Regions from separate parts of the Arthrobacter sp. GQ119 genome, predicted to be linked through region 2. Evidence: riboswitches for the same ligand, from Rfam matches in the RefSeq annotation. Region 2 holds a riboswitch; each other region holds the start of a gene.

What was found. Region 2 has a riboswitch for thiamine pyrophosphate ahead of AC6CH3_RS10890 (ECF transporter S component). Riboswitches for the same ligand answer to the same signal wherever they lie in the genome.
Region 1: it holds a riboswitch for thiamine pyrophosphate, as region 2 does, so the genes downstream of both, thiC (phosphomethylpyrimidine synthase ThiC) here and AC6CH3_RS10890 (ECF transporter S component) in region 2, are expected to answer to the same signal.
Region 3: it holds a riboswitch for thiamine pyrophosphate, as region 2 does, so the genes downstream of both, thiD (bifunctional hydroxymethylpyrimidine kinase/phosphomethylpyrimidine kinase) here and AC6CH3_RS10890 (ECF transporter S component) in region 2, are expected to answer to the same signal.

Annotation. Positions count from the first base shown of each region.
Region 1 covers NZ_JCAXEA010000003.1:16,432-22,048, reverse strand. The annotation lists gene ffh (signal recognition particle protein) at 1-571, shown strand, start outside; gene AC6CH3_RS03640 (alpha/beta fold hydrolase) at 624-1,358, shown strand; gene thiC (phosphomethylpyrimidine synthase ThiC) at 1,448-3,295, opposite strand; TPP riboswitch at 3,290-3,397, opposite strand; gene AC6CH3_RS03630 (amidohydrolase family protein) at 3,460-4,548, shown strand; gene AC6CH3_RS03625 (VOC family protein) at 4,621-5,496, shown strand; gene AC6CH3_RS03620 (hypothetical protein) at 5,607-5,617, shown strand, end outside.
Region 2 covers NZ_JCAXEA010000010.1:37,769-43,385, reverse strand. The annotation lists gene AC6CH3_RS10895 (ABC transporter ATP-binding protein) at 1-1,286, opposite strand, end outside; gene AC6CH3_RS10890 (ECF transporter S component) at 1,286-1,906, opposite strand; TPP riboswitch at 1,978-2,119, opposite strand; gene AC6CH3_RS10885 (heme-degrading domain-containing protein) at 2,258-2,809, shown strand; gene AC6CH3_RS10880 (DUF4235 domain-containing protein) at 2,846-3,109, shown strand; gene AC6CH3_RS10875 (hypothetical protein) at 3,235-3,399, shown strand; gene AC6CH3_RS10870 (TerC family protein) at 3,579-4,802, shown strand; gene AC6CH3_RS10865 (universal stress protein) at 4,817-5,617, opposite strand, start outside.
Region 3 covers NZ_JCAXEA010000004.1:192,038-197,654, reverse strand. The annotation lists gene AC6CH3_RS05805 (Rne/Rng family ribonuclease) at 1-2,347, shown strand, start outside; TPP riboswitch at 2,526-2,623, shown strand; gene thiD (bifunctional hydroxymethylpyrimidine kinase/phosphomethylpyrimidine kinase) at 2,606-4,156, shown strand; gene rplU (50S ribosomal protein L21) at 4,501-4,809, shown strand; gene rpmA (50S ribosomal protein L27) at 4,870-5,133, shown strand; gene obgE (GTPase ObgE) at 5,251-5,617, shown strand, end outside.

The DNA of each region.
Region 1 (5,617 bases), on a different contig from region 2:
CTTCACCCTGGACGACTTCCTCGCGCAGATGCAGCAGATCCGCAACATGGGCTCCATGAAGAAAATGCTCATGATGATGCCCGGTGCCCAGAACATCCGCCAGCAGCTGGAGCAGTTCGACGAACGCGAAATCGACCGGGTCGAGGCGATCGTCCGTTCCATGACCCCGCACGAGCGGCTGGCCCCCAAGATCATCAACGGTTCACGCCGCGCCCGCATCGCCAAGGGTTCCGGCGTGCACGTCTCCGAGGTCAACGGCCTGCTCGAGCGCTTTGGCCAAGCCCAGAAGATGATGAAGAAGATGGCCCAGGGCGGCGGCATGCCGGGAATGCCCGGAATGCCGGGCATGGGCGGCGGCGGGCCCCGCAAGGGTGCCAAGAGCGCACCCAAGAAGAAGGCCCGCTCGGGTAACCCCGCCAAGGCAGCCCAGGAGCTCCGGGAGGCGGAGGCCCGGCGCGCCAACGCAGCCAAGGCCCTGCCCACGGGTGCGTCCTTCGGCCAGCAGGGCGGCGACTTCGATCCGTCCCAGCTGAACCTTCCCAAGGGCTTCGACAAGTTCCTCGGCAAGTAGCGGAACCATGTCTGCCTGCTCGGATGCCGGACCGCTGCCATAAGGTTGGGTCATGTTTAAGCAGCGGGTAGTGTTCGTCCACGGCGCGGGGAGTTTCGGCTCCGCCGCCTGGCCGCGCCAGCACGGCATGGCCCTGCAGTATGACGCCCTCTTCCTGCGGCGGCACGGGTATGATGCCGAAGCCGAGCCGCTGGAAACCGACTTCGCCGAGGACGCGCGGATCGTGCTGCGGTCGCTGGCAGACGACGGCCGCGGTGCCGCCGGTGGCCACATAGTGGCGCATGCCCAAGGCGCGATCGCGGCGATGATGGCCGCCGTCGAACGGCCCGACCTCGTGTTCTCGCTGACGCTCGTGGAGCCGGCCTGCCTGTCGCTGACTGCCGAATTGCCGGCCACGGCAGCCCACCGGGCGCTGATGGAGCCCCTTTTCGAGGTCCGGCACCAGCTCGGCGACGACGACTATGAGCGGGAGTATCTGCGGCGCGCCTTCGCCGCGGAAGGCCACGGTCCAAGCACCCCGGAGGCCCAGCGCGCCGCGAGGCGGTTGCGGCTGCAGGCACCTCCCTGGCATGCACCGCTGCAGATCGTCCCCGGCGTTCCCACGCTGGTCCTCACTGGCGGCTGGGAGCCCCTCTATGAGGAGATCGCCGGGTACCTGCGGGAAACCGGTGCCCTGCACCGCATTGCAGCGGGCGGGCACCGGCCCCACGACTCCGTGGAAGGCGACCGTCTTATCCGGTCGTTCATTGCCGAGGTCAGCCGGCGGCAGCAGCCGCGGGCGTCCTGACCAACGTTCCTTACCCGCACGGAGTGCACCGCAGGCCCGGTCCGGCGGGCCCCCAATGCCTGCCGGACCGGGCCCGATAGGGGTGGCCGTTACTGGCGGGCGGACTCGGGAAGCTTCAGCTCCGGCAGGTAAACCTTCCCGCCGGCGGCCAGGAACTCCTGGCTCTTCTCCCGCATCCCTTCGGCCATCTCGGCCAGCGCCGCCTGTGCTTCTGCGGAGCCATATTCGTTGCGGATGTCCTGGCTGATGCGCATGGAGCAGAACTTGGGCCCGCACATGGAGCAGAAATGCGCGGTCTTGGCCGGTTCTGCCGGCAGCGTCTCGTCGTGGAAGGCCTCAGCGGTCACCGGGTCCAGGGACAGGGCGAACTGGTCCCGCCAGCGGAACTCGAAGCGCGCCTTGGACAGGGCATCGTCCCTCTCATTCGCTCCCGGATGGCCCTTGGCGAGGTCGGCGGCGTGGGCGGCGATCTTGTACGTGATCACGCCCGTCTTGACGTCGTCCTTGTTCGGCAGGCCCAGGTGTTCCTTGGGCGTCACGTAACAGAGCATGGCGGTGCCGTAGCGGGCGATTTCCGTGGCGCCGATGGCCGAGGTGATGTGGTCGTAGCCGGGTGCCACGTCCGTGACGAGCGGGCCCAGGGTGTAGAACGGAGCGCCCTTGCACAGCTCCTGCTGGCGCTCCACGTTCTCCCGCACCAGGTGGAACGGGATATGGCCGGGACCTTCGACCATGACCTGCACGTCGTACTCCCAGGCCCGCTGGGTCAGTTCGGCCAGAGTGTCGAGTTCGGCGAACTGGGCGGCGTCGTTGGCGTCCGCGGTGGCCCCGGGGCGGAGGCCGTCTCCAAGTGAGAAGGCGACGTCGTACTTCGCGAAGATCTCGCACAGCTCGTCAAAGTGCGTGTACAGGAAGTTCTCCTGGTGGTGCGCCAGGCACCAGCCGGCCATGATCGAGCCGCCGCGGGACACGATGCCGGTCACCCGGTTGGCCGTCAGGGGGACGTAGCGCAGCAGGACCCCGGCGTGGATGGTCATGTAGTCCACGCCCTGCTCGCACTGCTCGATCACAGTGTCACGGAAAATCTCCCAGGTGAGGGCGTTGGCCTCGCCGTTGACCTTCTCCAGCGCCTGGTAGATGGGAACCGTGCCGATGGGGACGGGCGAGTTGCGGATCAGCCACTCGCGGGTGGTGTGGATGTCATCGCCGGTGGAGAGGTCCATGACGGTGTCCGCGCCCCACTGGGTGGCCCACTGCAGCTTGTCCACCTCTTCGGCGATGGAACTTGTCACGGCCGAGTTGCCGATGTTGGCGTTGATCTTCACCAGGAATGCCTTGCCGATGATCATGGGCTCGGATTCGGGGTGGTTGATGTTGTTCGGGATGATGGCGCGCCCGGCCGCCACTTCGCTGCGGACCAGCTCAACGTCGCAGTTTTCCCGGAGTGCCACGAACCGCATCTCGGGGGTGATGACGCCCTGTCGGGCATAGTGCATCTGCGTGACCGTCTTACCGCCGACGGCGCGGCGTGGCACCGGCTGCGCGCCCTTCCACTCCGCGGACGCGGCGCCGCGGCGCACGGCCGACCGGCCGTCGTCGAGCAGGTTCCTTTCCCTGCCGCTGTAGGGCTCGGTGTCGCCGCGGGCTTCAATCCATTCCGCGCGGAACGGCGCGAGGCCCACCACGGGATCGCTGCCGGGTCCGGCCGTCCGGTAGACCCGCAACGGCTCGTTCTGCTCCCCGCTGGGTGACGGCTCCAGGGCGATTTCCGTGACCGGAACGCGGAGGCCGTCGCCCTCGATGTACGCCAGCGAATGCGACTTCAGGGACTGCGTGATATCCGCGCCTGCTCCGCCGGAGGCTGCTTCTTTTTGGGCAGCTTCATTTTGGGCCGCATCTTTTTGGGCAGGGATCAGCTCTGTTTTCTGGGTGCTCATGTACTGCTCACTTCCTTCGCCGGCATTACCCGGACAGGTTCAACGGTCGCAGGCTGCGCTAGCCCGATCTCAGCCCCTGCAGGGGCACCCGTGTGGTCGTAGACGAAGCTACCACAGGGCGGCTGGGCGGTGCCCGTCCACGCCTGATATGACAGGCTGGATCCATGGCGCGCATCATCGAATTCTCCGGCACAGTGCTCACCGGCCCGGATCAGGAACGGACCGGCCTGTGGGCTGTGGACGGCAAACTGACCTTTCAGCGTCCGGGCGGCATTCCGGACGTGGTCCTCGGCGGCTGGGTGCTGCCCGGCCTCGTGGACGCGCATTGCCACATCGGGCTGGGGCCGTCCGGCGCCGTGGACGACGACGTGGCCTACGCCCAGGCGATGACCGACCGCGATGCCGGCACCCTGCTTGTCCGGGACGCGGGAGTGGTCAGTGACACCCGATGGCTGCAGCGGCGCCCTGAGGCGCCGAGGATCATCCGTGCCGGACGGCACATTGCCCGGAGCCGACGGTACCTGAAGAATTTCGCCGTCGAGGTTGAGCCGGAGGACCTGGTGGAGGCGGTCCGGAAGCAGGCGCGTTCCGGGGACGGCTGGATCAAGCTGGTCGGGGATTGGATCGACCGTGACGCCGGCGACCTTGCCCCGTCATTCCCAGACGCTGCTGTCCGGGACGCGGTCAGCGCGGCACATGATGAAGGCGCAAGGGTCACGGCGCACTGCTTTGGCGAGGACGTCCTCGACCAGATGCTGGATGCCGGCATCGACTGCATTGAACACGCCACGGGGCTCCTGCCGCGGCACATCCCGCGGCTCGTGGAGCAGAACGTGCCGATCGTGCCGACACTGGTCAACATAGCGACGTTCCCGGAGATCGCCGCCCGGGCCGAGTCCAAGTTTCCCCGCTACGCGGCCCATATGCGGGCGCTGTGGGAGCGCCGGACCGAGCGGGTCCGGGACGCCTACGAGGCCGGGGTGGAGATTTTTGCGGGCTCTGATGCGGGCAGCGTGATCGGGCACGGCCGGATTTCGGACGAGATCCTGGCCCTCCACGGCGCGGGGCTTCCCGCCGCCGCCGCTTTGGATGCTGCGTGCTGGAGGGCCCGCCGGTGGCTGCGTGCGGACGGCCTGGCCGAGGGCGCGAGCGCCGATGTCGTGGTGTGTTCAGAGGACCCGCGGGAAGTGCCAGAAACCATAAGGCGGCTCCGGGCCGTGGTGTTGCGGGGAAGTGTCGTCCGCTCGGAATAAATTGAAGCTTCAAGTAATTTAGATAGGTAGAGACCATCGAAATCCGGTGGCCAGGGAGTCGGGAGCATTCGCATGACACCAGCAGCCAGCAGCCAGGATCTTCTTCCTGCCGATCTCACCATGGGCACCGTGATGCTCAAGGTCGGCGACATGAAGCTTATGACGGACTACTACCATCGGGCGCTCGGCCTCGACGTCGTAGCAGAGCAGGATGGCGGCCTCTACCTGGGGCGGCTGAACACGCCCCTGGTCCATCTGGCTCCCGCGCCCGGACTGAACATTCCGGGACGGGGCGAAGCCGGCCTCTTCCACACCGCGCTCCTCTTCGACGACCAGGCCGCCCTGGCCGCCACAGTCGCCACCGCCGCCCAGTATGAGCCCCGGTCGTTCACGGGCAGCGCCGACCACCTTGTCAGTGAGGCCTTCTACTTCAGCGACCCTGAGGGGAACGGCATCGAGCTCTACTGGGACCGCCCCCGCGAGTCGTGGTCCTGGGACGGCAAGAACGTGGTCATGGACAGCCTCGCCCTGCCGCCGCAGAAGTACCTGCAGGACCACCTGACCGAGGACGCGCTGGAGGGCCAGCGCGGCACGGAAGCCGGCGTGGGCCACGTGCACCTGCAGGTGGGTGACGTCCAGTCGGCCCATGACTTCTACGTCGGGACCCTGGGATTCGAAAAGACCGCAGGCTGGCACGGCCAGGCCCTGTTCGTCTCGGCCGGCGGCTACCACCATCACATGGCCATGAACGTCTGGAACAGCCGCGGCGCCGGACCGCGCCGGGACACACTCGGGCTGGGCGAAGTCCTCATCGAAGTCCCGGCAGGGGACGACGTCGGCGCGCTCGCCGACCGCCTGAAGGCCGCCGGCGTTGCTGCCCGCCACACGGGGGCGGAGTTGCGCTTCGAGGACCCGTGGCGCAACCGGATCCGCGTCGCCGTACGCTGAGCCGGTGCTCGCGATTCGGGGCGGGCCTGTGGGTTAGGCTGAACTCGAACATCCCGGGCGGCCTTTACCGCCGCCGGGTTCCCGCCGTCGACGGAACGAGGACGAATTCCATGGGTTTCAC
Region 2 (5,617 bases):
ACCCGTTCTTCCCCGTGGCCCATGTGCCGCGGGCCAAACTGCAGCTCGTCCAAGACCCTGCCGGTGACGAACTGGTGCTCGGGTTCCTGGAAGACCGTGCCGATCCTGGCGATCAGCTGCTCGGCCCGCCATTTGTAGGGATCGATCCCTGTTCCCCGGCTCAGCTCCACGGTGGCCGACACCTTGCCCTCGACGGGAGGGATCAGGCCGGCGAGCGTCAGCGCGAATGTGGATTTACCGGCGCCGTTGGCCCCCGTAATGGTCAAGGCCTCACCGGCGCGAACCTGCGCTGTGATGTCCCGCTGGATTGGCAGCGGCGGAACAGACTTGAAGCCGCGTCTCCGCGGCCGCTCACGGGAGACACCGACGCCTTCGGCCGCAAGGAGCAGTTGACCGGGCACCAGCTCCGGCTGGACCTTGCCGCCTGGAAAGCTATGCAACCGGCGCCGGGTGGGCGGAACGTACCCCGGCACCCAGACCCCGGCGGCGATCAGCATCTCGCGCGCCTGTACCAGGACCTGGTCGGGGGCGCCGTCGATGAGCACGGCGGGCTGCGTGGCGGATCCCGGCTGCAGCACGATGATCCGGTCCACGAGGTCTTTCCACACCGCGACCCTGTGCTCCACCACCACCAGCGTCGCGCCGGTCTTGTCGAGGCAGCGGCCCACGGCGTCGCGGACTTCCAGGACGCCGGCCGGATCCAGGTTGGCGGTGGGCTCGTCCAGCAGGATGAGCCCGGGGCGCATCGCCAGGATGCCCGCCAGCGCGAGGCGCTGCTTCTGTCCCCCGGACAGGGCCGACGTCGGGTGGTCCAGCGGAAGGTGCGCGAGCCCGACGTCGTCCAGCGCCTCGTGCACGCGGCTCCAGATGGCGTCGCGGGGCACCGAGAGGTTTTCGGCGCCGAAGGCGACATCGTCACCGAGGCGGGAGAGGACCACCTGCGTTTCGGGGTCCTGCTGCACGAGCCCGGCGCGGCCGCGCTGGGCGCGCGGCGGTTCGCCGTCGATCAGGAGGCTGCCGCTTTCGTCCGCGTCGTCGCTGCCGGCGGAACCGCCGTCGTCCGCTGTGCTGCTTCCCGCCGTGCTGTCACCGAGCACGCCGGCGAGGGCGTGGAGCAGCGTGGACTTGCCGGCGCCCGAGGGCCCCAGGAGCAGCACCCGCTCCCCCGGACGGATGTCCAGGTCCAGTGCGTTGACGGCAGGTTTCGTGCGGCCGGCGTGGCGCCAGCCCCAGCCGCGGGCGGTGACCGCGGCGGGGCGGACGCCCCCGTGATGATGGGCGGGCATCAGCTGAAGACGGGCTCCGTGGCTGCCTTGCGGGACGCGAACGAGCTCAGCACGCCGGTCTTGGCCAGGCCGCGGGTAGCGACCCAGGACAGCGCACCGGCGATGATGGCACCCGAGATGGCGGTGAAGATGACGTAGGCCAGCTTGTCCCCGGCCGCGTAGGCGATGTTCCAGCCCCACGGAGCGAAGGAATCGTTCAGGCCGCAGAACAGCCCCGCACCCGCGCCGGCCAGCAGCGAAACGGGCAGGTTGAACTTCTTGTACCGGAACGCTGCGAACACGAGTTCCGCACCGAGGCCCTGCAGGAGGCCGGAAATCAGCACCGTGGTGCCGTACTGGGATCCCATGATCAGTTCACCGGTGGCGGCCACGGCTTCGCAGAACAGTGCCGCGCCGGGCTTGCGGATGATGAGCATGCCGAGCACCGCCGGGATCATCCAGCCGCCGGCGTAGAAGCCGGTGAGCGGCGGGTAGACCGCGTTGATGGGAGCGGAGATGAGGTTGGCGCCCTGGGACCAGGCCCAGAAAATCACGCCGCCGGCGACGGCGATCAGTGCCGCCACGACGATGTCGGCCACGCGCCAGTTGTAACCGGCCTTCTTGGTTGCTGCAGTTGTCATGATGGTCCTCCTGAGGATCAGGAGGGGAAAGCGCTCCCCGGCTGCGGGCGGTGGGGTTGCCTGCTGCCGGACACTCTGAGAACTCGACTCCCTTGCGCCGGTACTAGCCGGATCAGGTTCGAGGGTCTGCGGCTGTCCGCACTCTCAGCGCCCTTCCGCGGTTCCCTGGCAATGCCAGTGAGGTCCGACGGCGGCGCTCCCCTGTCGTAATAAATCTGCCCTTATGGGCTGATCCAGTTTACACCGGGACAGCCCCCGCAGCCCGGGGCTGCAGTCACATTCCGGGAAGTACGACGGCGGCCGCCAGCGGCCGGGAGGTGAGCCGTTCCCGTACCGGAGTACATTGGGGCCATGACGCATGAGGATTCCGGCAACAGCGCCGTGCCCGCCTTCGACCCTGACTCTCCGGATGAGCAGCCGGCAGGCGCCCTGGAGGCCCTGATTGAGCGGATTGAGGGGGAAATAGCCGAGCTGCAGTTGCCCAGGTTCAGCAAGGATGACGCGCTGACGCTGGGACTCCAGCTGGTGGAAATGGGGAAGCAAAACAATCTCCCAATAGCCATCGACATCACCAAGGGGGACCAGGTCCTCTTCCACGTGGCGCTCGAGGGCGCCACACCGGACAACGAGGGCTGGGTGCGGGCGAAGCAGCGGACCGCGGCACGCTACGAGGAGCCGTCTTTGCTGGTGGGCCTGCGCGGCCGGCTTGGCGGGGGCCGGATCGAGGACAATGCGTGGTTCGACCAGTCAACGTACGCTGCCCACGGCGGGGCCTTCCCCGTGTACGTGCGCGGGGTGGGAGCCGTAGCAGTCGTCACGGTTTCCGGGCTGCCACAGATGGAGGACCACGATCTCGTGGTCCAGGCGCTGCGGGAAATCCACGGCTCCATACGGCTAGGCTAGGGAAAGACCAGTATTCATGACGCAGGGAGTCCCGGAATGAGTTTCTTCATCAAGTTGCTTGGCACTGGCATCAGCCTGCTGGCAGGGTACGCCGGCACCAAGGCCGTGGATACCATCTGGGAAAAGGCCACCGGGCGGAAGCCTCCCAAGGGCGACAAGGACGACGTCCCCACCACACTGCGAACGGCCCTGACGTTCGCCCTCATTTCCGCGTCCGTGAGCGCGGTAATCCAGGTGCTGGCAAACCGCGGCACGCAGCGCGCCATCACCCGCTTCGCCAAGACCCAGGACATCGTCTAGCCCACACTGCGCTTGCTTCGCCAATTCTTCCCCAGTCTTGCCCGAACACTGCATCCAATCGCTGCAAACCTTGATCGTGGCCGCGCATCGTTGACTCAACGGCAACGAAAACCTCGACTGCGAAAGTGATGATGATCAAAGTGGCGACGAAGGCAGAAAAAGCGAACTACCGCTACAGCGACTTCTACTGCTTCATGTCGCTTGCTGACTTCACCACCTACATCTCACGTGATGATGGCGACGGAGATGGTTGCTTTTCGATCAGCGGCAGCAGCGAGCTTGCTCTCTAGCGAAGCTGCCTTGGCCGCCGGCCTTGGTCCGTCAGCTGTTCCTCCGCTGAACCAGGTCCAGCGGAGGGTACGCCGGAAGCGGCAATAGGGAGTAGCCTGACCGCAAGGCGGGAAGCGGTGCAGCTCCCGTGCGCTGCATCCTCCTGCCGTGCCTTCATCGGCTACCGGGAGCAGGAATGATGGACGTTCCTCCACTGATATGGGTGCTGACCGCCGCGGGCATCGTTGCGCTGCTGGCCTTTGACTTCTTTGTCCACGTCCGCCGGGCACACATTCCCACCCTGCAGGAAGCGGTCATCTGGTCATCCGTGTATGTGGGGATCGCGCTGTGCTTCGGGTTCGGAATTTTCGTCTTCGGAGGGGCCTCCCCCGGGGCAGAATATTTCGCAGGCTACCTGACCGAGAAAGCTTTGTCGGTGGACAACCTGTTTGTCTTCCTGGTGATCATGAGCAGCTTTGGGGTGCCGCGCGAAGACCAGCAAAAAGTGCTGCTGTTCGGCATAGCGTTCGCCTTGGCCGCACGCACTGTCTTCATTCTTCTGGGGGCGGCGCTGATTAACACCTTCGCCTGGGTCTTTTACCTCTTCGCACTGATCCTGCTGATTACCGCAGGCAACATGCTGAGACCCGACCGCCCGGAGGAAAAGTCCGCGGACAACATCATGATCCGGATGACCCAACGGCTGTTTCACACCGTGGACTACTACGACCGCGACAAGCTGCTCACGCTGCAGGACGGCAAACGGACGCTGACACCGATGCTGCTCGTGATGGTGGCCATCGCCGGCACCGACATTCTCTTCGCGCTGGACTCGATCCCGGCCATTTTTGGCCTGACCGAGGACGTCTTCATCGTGTTCACGGCAAACGCGTTCGCGCTCCTGGGCCTTCGCCAGCTGTACTTCCTGATCGACGGGCTCCTGAACCGCCTCATTTTCCTTTCCTACGGCCTGGCGCTGATCCTGGGGTTCATTGGCGTGAAACTTTTGCTCCATGCCCTCCACGAAAACAACGTGCCGTTCATCAATGACGGCGATCCGGTGCCGGTAGTCGAGTTCGATACGGCGCTCTCGCTCACAGTGATCATTGCCGTGCTGGGCGTCACAGTTCTCGCATCGCTGCTCAGTCCCCGGGGAAAGGCTCGAGCGGTCGTGTCCGCCGCCCGCCGCGATGTCATCAACTACCTCGACCCCGGTTACACCAATGATCTCGGGGAACGGAGGCGGATCTTCGCGAAGCTGGTCGCGGAAGAACAACAGATACGCAGGTTCGGCCCCAAACACCGGCGGCAGGTAAAGGACGAGAAGGAACTGATGGACCTGATAGCCCGGGCCCACCGACAACATGATGGGAAGGAGGGCCGCTCCGACGGTTCCGACGGTTCCGACGAGGGCGGCGGTTGAGCCCTGGGTCCTTGCTACCTTGCGATCATGACGTTGCAATGTGCGTGCGTCAGAACGGTGGCCAGGGTTCCGGGATGGCCTTCACGCCTGGGCGCCCCCAACACCAGCAGTTCCGCATCAGTCCCCGCATCGACCAGCACAGCGGCCACGGAGTGCCCGGAGAGAAGTTCCTCCGACACAGCCAGGCCGGGATCGAGCCCCTGCACGTGGAGCATGGCATTGCGCAGAACGTCCCTGCCGTGAAACTGCGAGGGGGCATGGCGTCCCCAGGCCGGCATTGGTGGATCCACGTGGACGATCCGCAGCTTCGTCTGCAAGGTCTGTGCCACACTGACTGCCTGCTCAAGGACCTTGCTGCTCCTCAGATGCCCGTCCACGCAGGCGATCACCGGTTTTCCTTCCGCACGCTCGGCGCGGACCACCATCACAGGGCCGGGACACGTGCCGGCCAAGCCGACGGACACGGAGCCCACGAGCTTTCCAAGGAAGCCGCCCAGCCCGCGGCTACCGACCACCAGCAGGCCCGCAGCCGGGGATTCCTGGCGCAGGACATCCGTGGGCAGGCCTGCAACCATCCGTGGTTCTATGTGCAGATCGGGCGAGATGCCGCGGGCCAGTTCCACGCCCTCGGAAAGAATCGCCTCGGCTGCGTGCCGTAACCCGCTATCGGCAACTCCCTTCACCGGCCCCACGTCGTGAGTGAACATGGGCCAAATCCACGCGTGCACTATCCGCAGGATGGCCTGTGATGCCATCGCGTACTCCGCGGCCCAGCGCAGGGCCAGCTTGGACTGGTCCGACCCGTCATAGCCAAC
Region 3 (5,617 bases), on a different contig from region 2:
CCAGGACCTCGAGCTCACCGGCGGGGGAGACGACGATCCCCCCAACACGGTGACCCGCGTCCGGGCCCCGCGCGTTCCCAGTGAGCCTGCCGTCAGCAACCGGGTGACCAGCGTTAAGGGCTCCACGAGGCTCGAAGCGAAGAAGCAGCGCCGCCGTGAATCCCGCGACACCGGCCGCCGCCGCACCGTCATCACCGAGGCCGAGTTCCTGGCCCGCCGCGAATCAGTTGACCGGCAGATGATCGTGCGCCAGCGCGACGACAGAATCCAGATCGGTGTCCTCGAGGACGGCGTGCTGGCCGAGCACTTCGTGTCCAAGACACAGCAGGACTCGCTGATCGGCAACGTCTACCTGGGCAAGGTCCAGAACGTCCTGCCGTCGATGGAAGCGGCCTTCGTTGACATCGGCCGCGGCCGCAACGCCGTGCTCTACGCCGGTGAAGTGAACTGGGAAGCGGTGAACCTCGAGGGCAAGCAGCGCCGGATCGAGAACGCCCTGAAGTCCGGGGATTCCGTCCTCGTCCAGGTCACCAAGGACCCTGTGGGCCACAAGGGTGCACGCCTGACGAGCCAGATCTCCCTGCCCGGACGCTACCTGGTGTACGTGCCCGGCGGTTCCATGACGGGCATCTCACGCAAGCTGCCCGACGTCGAACGCAACCGCCTGAAGCGGATCCTCAAGGACCGCCTGCCCGAGGATGCCGGCGTCATCGTCCGCACGGCGGCCGAAGGCGCGTCGGAGGAAGAGCTCACGCATGACATCAACCGCCTCCGGGCGCAGTGGGAGGGCATCGAAAGCCAGGCGAAGTCCACCAAGGTCCTCGCTCCCGAGCTGCTGTACGGCGAACCGGACCTGACCATCAAGGTTGTCCGCGACGTCTTCAACGAGGATTTCTCCAAGCTGATCGTCTCCGGCGACGAAGCATGGGACACCATCGAGGCCTACGTCACCTACGTTGCCCCGGACCTTGTCGGACGGCTTGAGAAGTGGACCAAGGACCAGGACATCTTCTCGGCCTGGCGCATTGACGAGCAGATCCACAAGGCGCTGGACCGCAAGGTGTTCCTGCCGTCCGGCGGTTCCCTCGTCATTGACCGCACCGAGGCCATGACCGTGGTGGACGTCAACACGGGAAAGTTCACCGGCAGCGGCGGCAACCTCGAGGAAACCGTCACGAAGAACAACCTGGAGGCGGCCGAGGAAGTTGTCCGCCAGCTGCGCCTCCGGGACATCGGCGGAATCATCGTGATCGACTTCATCGACATGGTCCTGGAGTCCAACCGGGACCTCGTGCTGCGCCGTATGGTGGAGTGCCTGGGCCGTGACCGCACCAAGCACCAGGTGGCGGAAGTGACCTCACTGGGTCTCGTCCAGATGACCCGCAAGCGCATGGGCACCGGCCTGCTGGAAGTCTTCGGCGAACAGTGCGAGGTATGCGCCGGCCGCGGCGTGGTCACGCACGACGAGCCCGTGGAACACCGGCGGGCCAACGTTGTTGCGGCCGAGCACCACGTTCCGCGGGCGGAGCACCAGCCCGCCGTGCGGACCGAACGCAAGAGCCGCCGGCGCGGCAAGGGCGGTCAGCTTCCTGCGGAAACGGGCACCGCTGCACCTGCTGCCGTCCACCACGAGCCCACGGAGGCCGAGCGCCACGCCAAGGCTGAGGCGACACGGGCCGCACTTGCCAACATCGCGGCCGCGGCCCATGCAGCGCATCTCCATGAGGACGCCGCCCACCAGGCCGCTTCCGCCGGAGCACAGCGCTCTGCCGCTGCCCCGGCGCCATCCGCCCCGGAAAGCCCGGCGGTGCACCGTACCCCGGAGACGGAGAGCGTTTCAGGCCGTCCCGGCGCCGTGCTGACCTTTGGCGGCGAGAAAGTCGTGCTTCCTTTCGTCGAGCACGCCGGCGAGCCGGCCTCCGAAACTCCTGCCCTGACGCTGGACCGGCTGGAGGAGGCGTTCGCGCACCTCGGCGCGCCGGCCGCTCCCGCTGAGGAGCAGCCGACGGCGGACCGCGCACCTGCCGCTGGGGAGACGTCCGCTGCCGAGCCGGCAGCGCCGGCCGGAACGCGGCCTGCCCCGGCAGGCGCGGACCACGACGCCGACCGGTTCGCTGACCACTCGGCGGTGCAGACCCGCACGCGCCGGCCGCGCCGCAACCGCAGTGCCAGCCGGGCTCAGGGCGCAGCCAACGAGACATCCGTGGAACACCACGAGACCGCTCCGGCATCAGCAGCCGGGCACTCGCACGAAGCCAAGGCGCCGGATTCAGGCAGCGCCCCTGCCCCGAAGCCTGCCAGCGAGCCGATCATTCTCGGCGTCGGCGTGCCTGCGTCCGAGCTGTGAGGCGGACGGATTTCCGTTTGAACTGACCTGATTCAACGGGCCAGTGCCGCAACGGCGGCACCGGCCCGTTGTGCTTTTGCGCCAGGGAACGTCCGCAGGCTGTTGCCCCGGCACATTGCGGGGCTGCCGGTCGCAAACTGCAACGCAGTGCCCGAAGGGGAGCAAACCGCTAGGCTGGGGGACTGACACGGGGTGCCGCGCACGGAGCCGGCTGAGATCCAAACCCGTTGAACCTGACCGGTTAGCACCGGCGAAGGGATGTCTCCTTTGTCTTCACTATCTGCCCTGCACCTTGTCCAGCCTGCGTCGGGTGAGGCTGTACCGCCCACCCGCAGCATTCCCCGCGTCCTGGCCATCGCCGGCTCGGACCCGTCCGGCGGAGCCGGCATCCAGGCGGACCTGAAAAGCATCGCCGCCACGGGTGGCTATGGAATGGCGGCCATCACGGCGCTGACCGCCCAGAACACCCGGGGCGTCAGCGCCGTGCATGTCCCGCCGGCTGACTTCCTGACGGCACAGTTGACCGCCATCAGTGACGACATCGCCGTGGACGCCGTAAAGATCGGCATGCTGGGCGACGCACAGGTGATTGCCGCGGTGCGCGGCTGGCTGGAGAAGGTGCGCCCCGGCGTCGTCGTTCTTGATCCCGTGATGGTGGCAACCAGCGGGGACCGGCTTCTGCAGGAGTCTGCTGAGGCGGCCCTGCGGGAACTCCTGCCGCTGGCTGACCTGATCACACCCAACCTCGCCGAGCTTGCGATGCTGCTCGGGGAGCCGGAGGCCTCCACCTGGCCGGACGCGCTGGAGCAGGGCAAACGGCTGGCCGCCGAAACGGGGGCCACCGTCCTCGTCAAAGGCGGGCACCTGGACGGTGCCGACTGCCCCGACGCCCTGGTGAATACGGGCGGCGCCCTGTCGGCCGATGTCGTCGTGGTGGACGGCCCGCGGGTGCCGACCCGCAACAGCCACGGGACCGGGTGCTCCCTGTCCTCGGCGATGGCCACCGTGCAGGCCCGTGTGGGCGACTGGGAACAGTCACTCCGCACCGTCAAGCCCTGGCTGGAAGAGGCCCTCCGCTCCTCCGGGCAGCTTGAGGTGGGGCACGGCAACGGGCCGGTCCACCACTTCCACCACCTGGCGTCCCCGGGAGCAGGCGCCGAGGGCAGTTTTGCGGACCTGCTCCATGCGGAGGCCGCCGCGGATCTCGACGCGATCTACGGCCTGGGCTTCATCCGTGGGCTGGCTGAAGGCACGCTGCCCGAAAGCGAGTTCGCCTATTACCTCGCGCAGGACGCCATCTACCTCAACGGATACTCACGCGTCCTGGCACGGGCCAGCGCCCTCGCCCCCACCGAGGCTGAGCAACTCTTCTGGGCCCGTTCTGCGCAGCAGTGCCTTGAAGTGGAGTCCGAGCTGCACCGCAGCTGGCTCAGCACCCGGATGGTGCTGCCCGACCTCGGGCCGGTCACCAAGGCTTATGTGGACCACCTGGTGGCAGCGTCTGCCTCGGGGAGCTATGCCGTGCTGGTGGCCGCGGTGCTCCCGTGCTTCTGGCTTTACGCCGAAGTGGGGGAGACCCTGCACGCCGAATTCCTCGCAGCCGGCGCCGCTGAAGGGCATCCGTACGCGGAGTGGTTGCGCACCTACGCCGACGAGGGCTTTGCAGAGGCCACCCGGCAGGCCATCGCGATCACCGACGCCGCGGGCCGCGCGGCGTCCGACGCAGAACGCAGCCTGATGCTGACGGCATTCAGGCAGTCCTGCCGCTACGAGGTGGATTTTTTCGACGCGCCGCGGCTCCACAGCTGAACGGTCTCCGGCGCAGGAGCCGGTATGATAAACGCGCACGGTGACGGCAGGTCGGTGCAACAGGCCTGTGGTGCTTATCACGGACAACCCGCCGAAACCAGCCTCATTTGCGGCCGAAGACGAAATTAGCGTATTCTAGATCTTCGGTGCTTACGCCAACACTTGGGTTATGACCCCGGGAACGGTCCTTTTGGAATTCCAAACGGCATTGTTCCGGGGATAGCTCACGGATTCCCCCGGGGAATCCACGGCGTTGAGGCACAGCGAGAGCCGGACCAAACACCTTTGGACCCAGGTTCCGCACGCAAATTTAGTAATAAACGTCGAGAGAAGTGAGTTCCCAAGTGGTGTACGCGATTGTCCGCGCAGGCGGCCGCCAAGAGAAGGTTTCCGTTGGAGACTTCGTTACCCTGAACCGCGTCGCCGGTGGAGCCGGCAGCACCATTGAGCTGCCCGCACTGCTCCTGGTAGACGGTGACAAGGTCACATCCGCAGCTGCGGACCTGGCCAAGGTAACTGTTACGGCTGAGATCCTCCAGGACCTCCGTGGTCCGAAGATCGTCATCCAGAAGTTCAAGAACAAGACCGGTTACAAGAAGCGCCAGGGTCACCGTCAGGAACTGACCAAGGTCAAGATCACCGGTATCAAGTAACCTCTGGTTACTGTTCAGGTTTTCAGCAGATTCCCCAGAATTTAAAGGCAGGCATTCCAAATGGCACATAAAAAAGGCGCGAGCTCCACTCGCAACGGTCGTGACTCCAACGCCCAGTACCTCGGCGTCAAGCGCTTCGGCGGCCAGGTAGTTTCCGCAGGCGAGATCATCGTCCGCCAGCGTGGCACCCACTTCCACCCCGGTGCAGGCGTTGGCCGCGGTGGCGATGACACGCTGTTCGCACTGCAGGCAGGCGCTGTTGAATTCGGCACCCGCCGCGGCCGTCGAGTCGTGAACATCGTTGCTGCTGCAGCTGCAGAGTAACAACAGGATCTGAACCGGTGGAGCGGGCCATGATGGCCCGCTCCACTGGTCTTTTAACCGCATTACAATCAATTTGGGCGTCCAGAACGTCCGGATTAGGCACAGAGGAGATTCACCGTGGCGAGCTTTGTAGACCGGGTAGTACTGCACGTATCCGGCGGTACCGGCGGCCACGGCTGTGTCTCGGTGCACCGTGAGAAGTTCAAGCCGCTTGGCGGCCCCGACGGCGGCAACGGAGGCAATGGCGGAGACGTCATCCTCCGCGTGGACTCCCAGACCACCACGCTGCTGGACTACCACCACGCCCCGCACCGGCACGCCACCAACGGCGGGCCCGGCATGGGCGACTGGCGCGGCGGCAAGAACGGCGAAACGCTGATCCTTCCGGTCCCGGACGGCACGGTCGTCAAGACCAGGGACGGCGAGGTCCTGGCGGACCTCGTGGGCGAAGGCACCGAGTTCATCGCCGCGGCCGGCGGGCTCG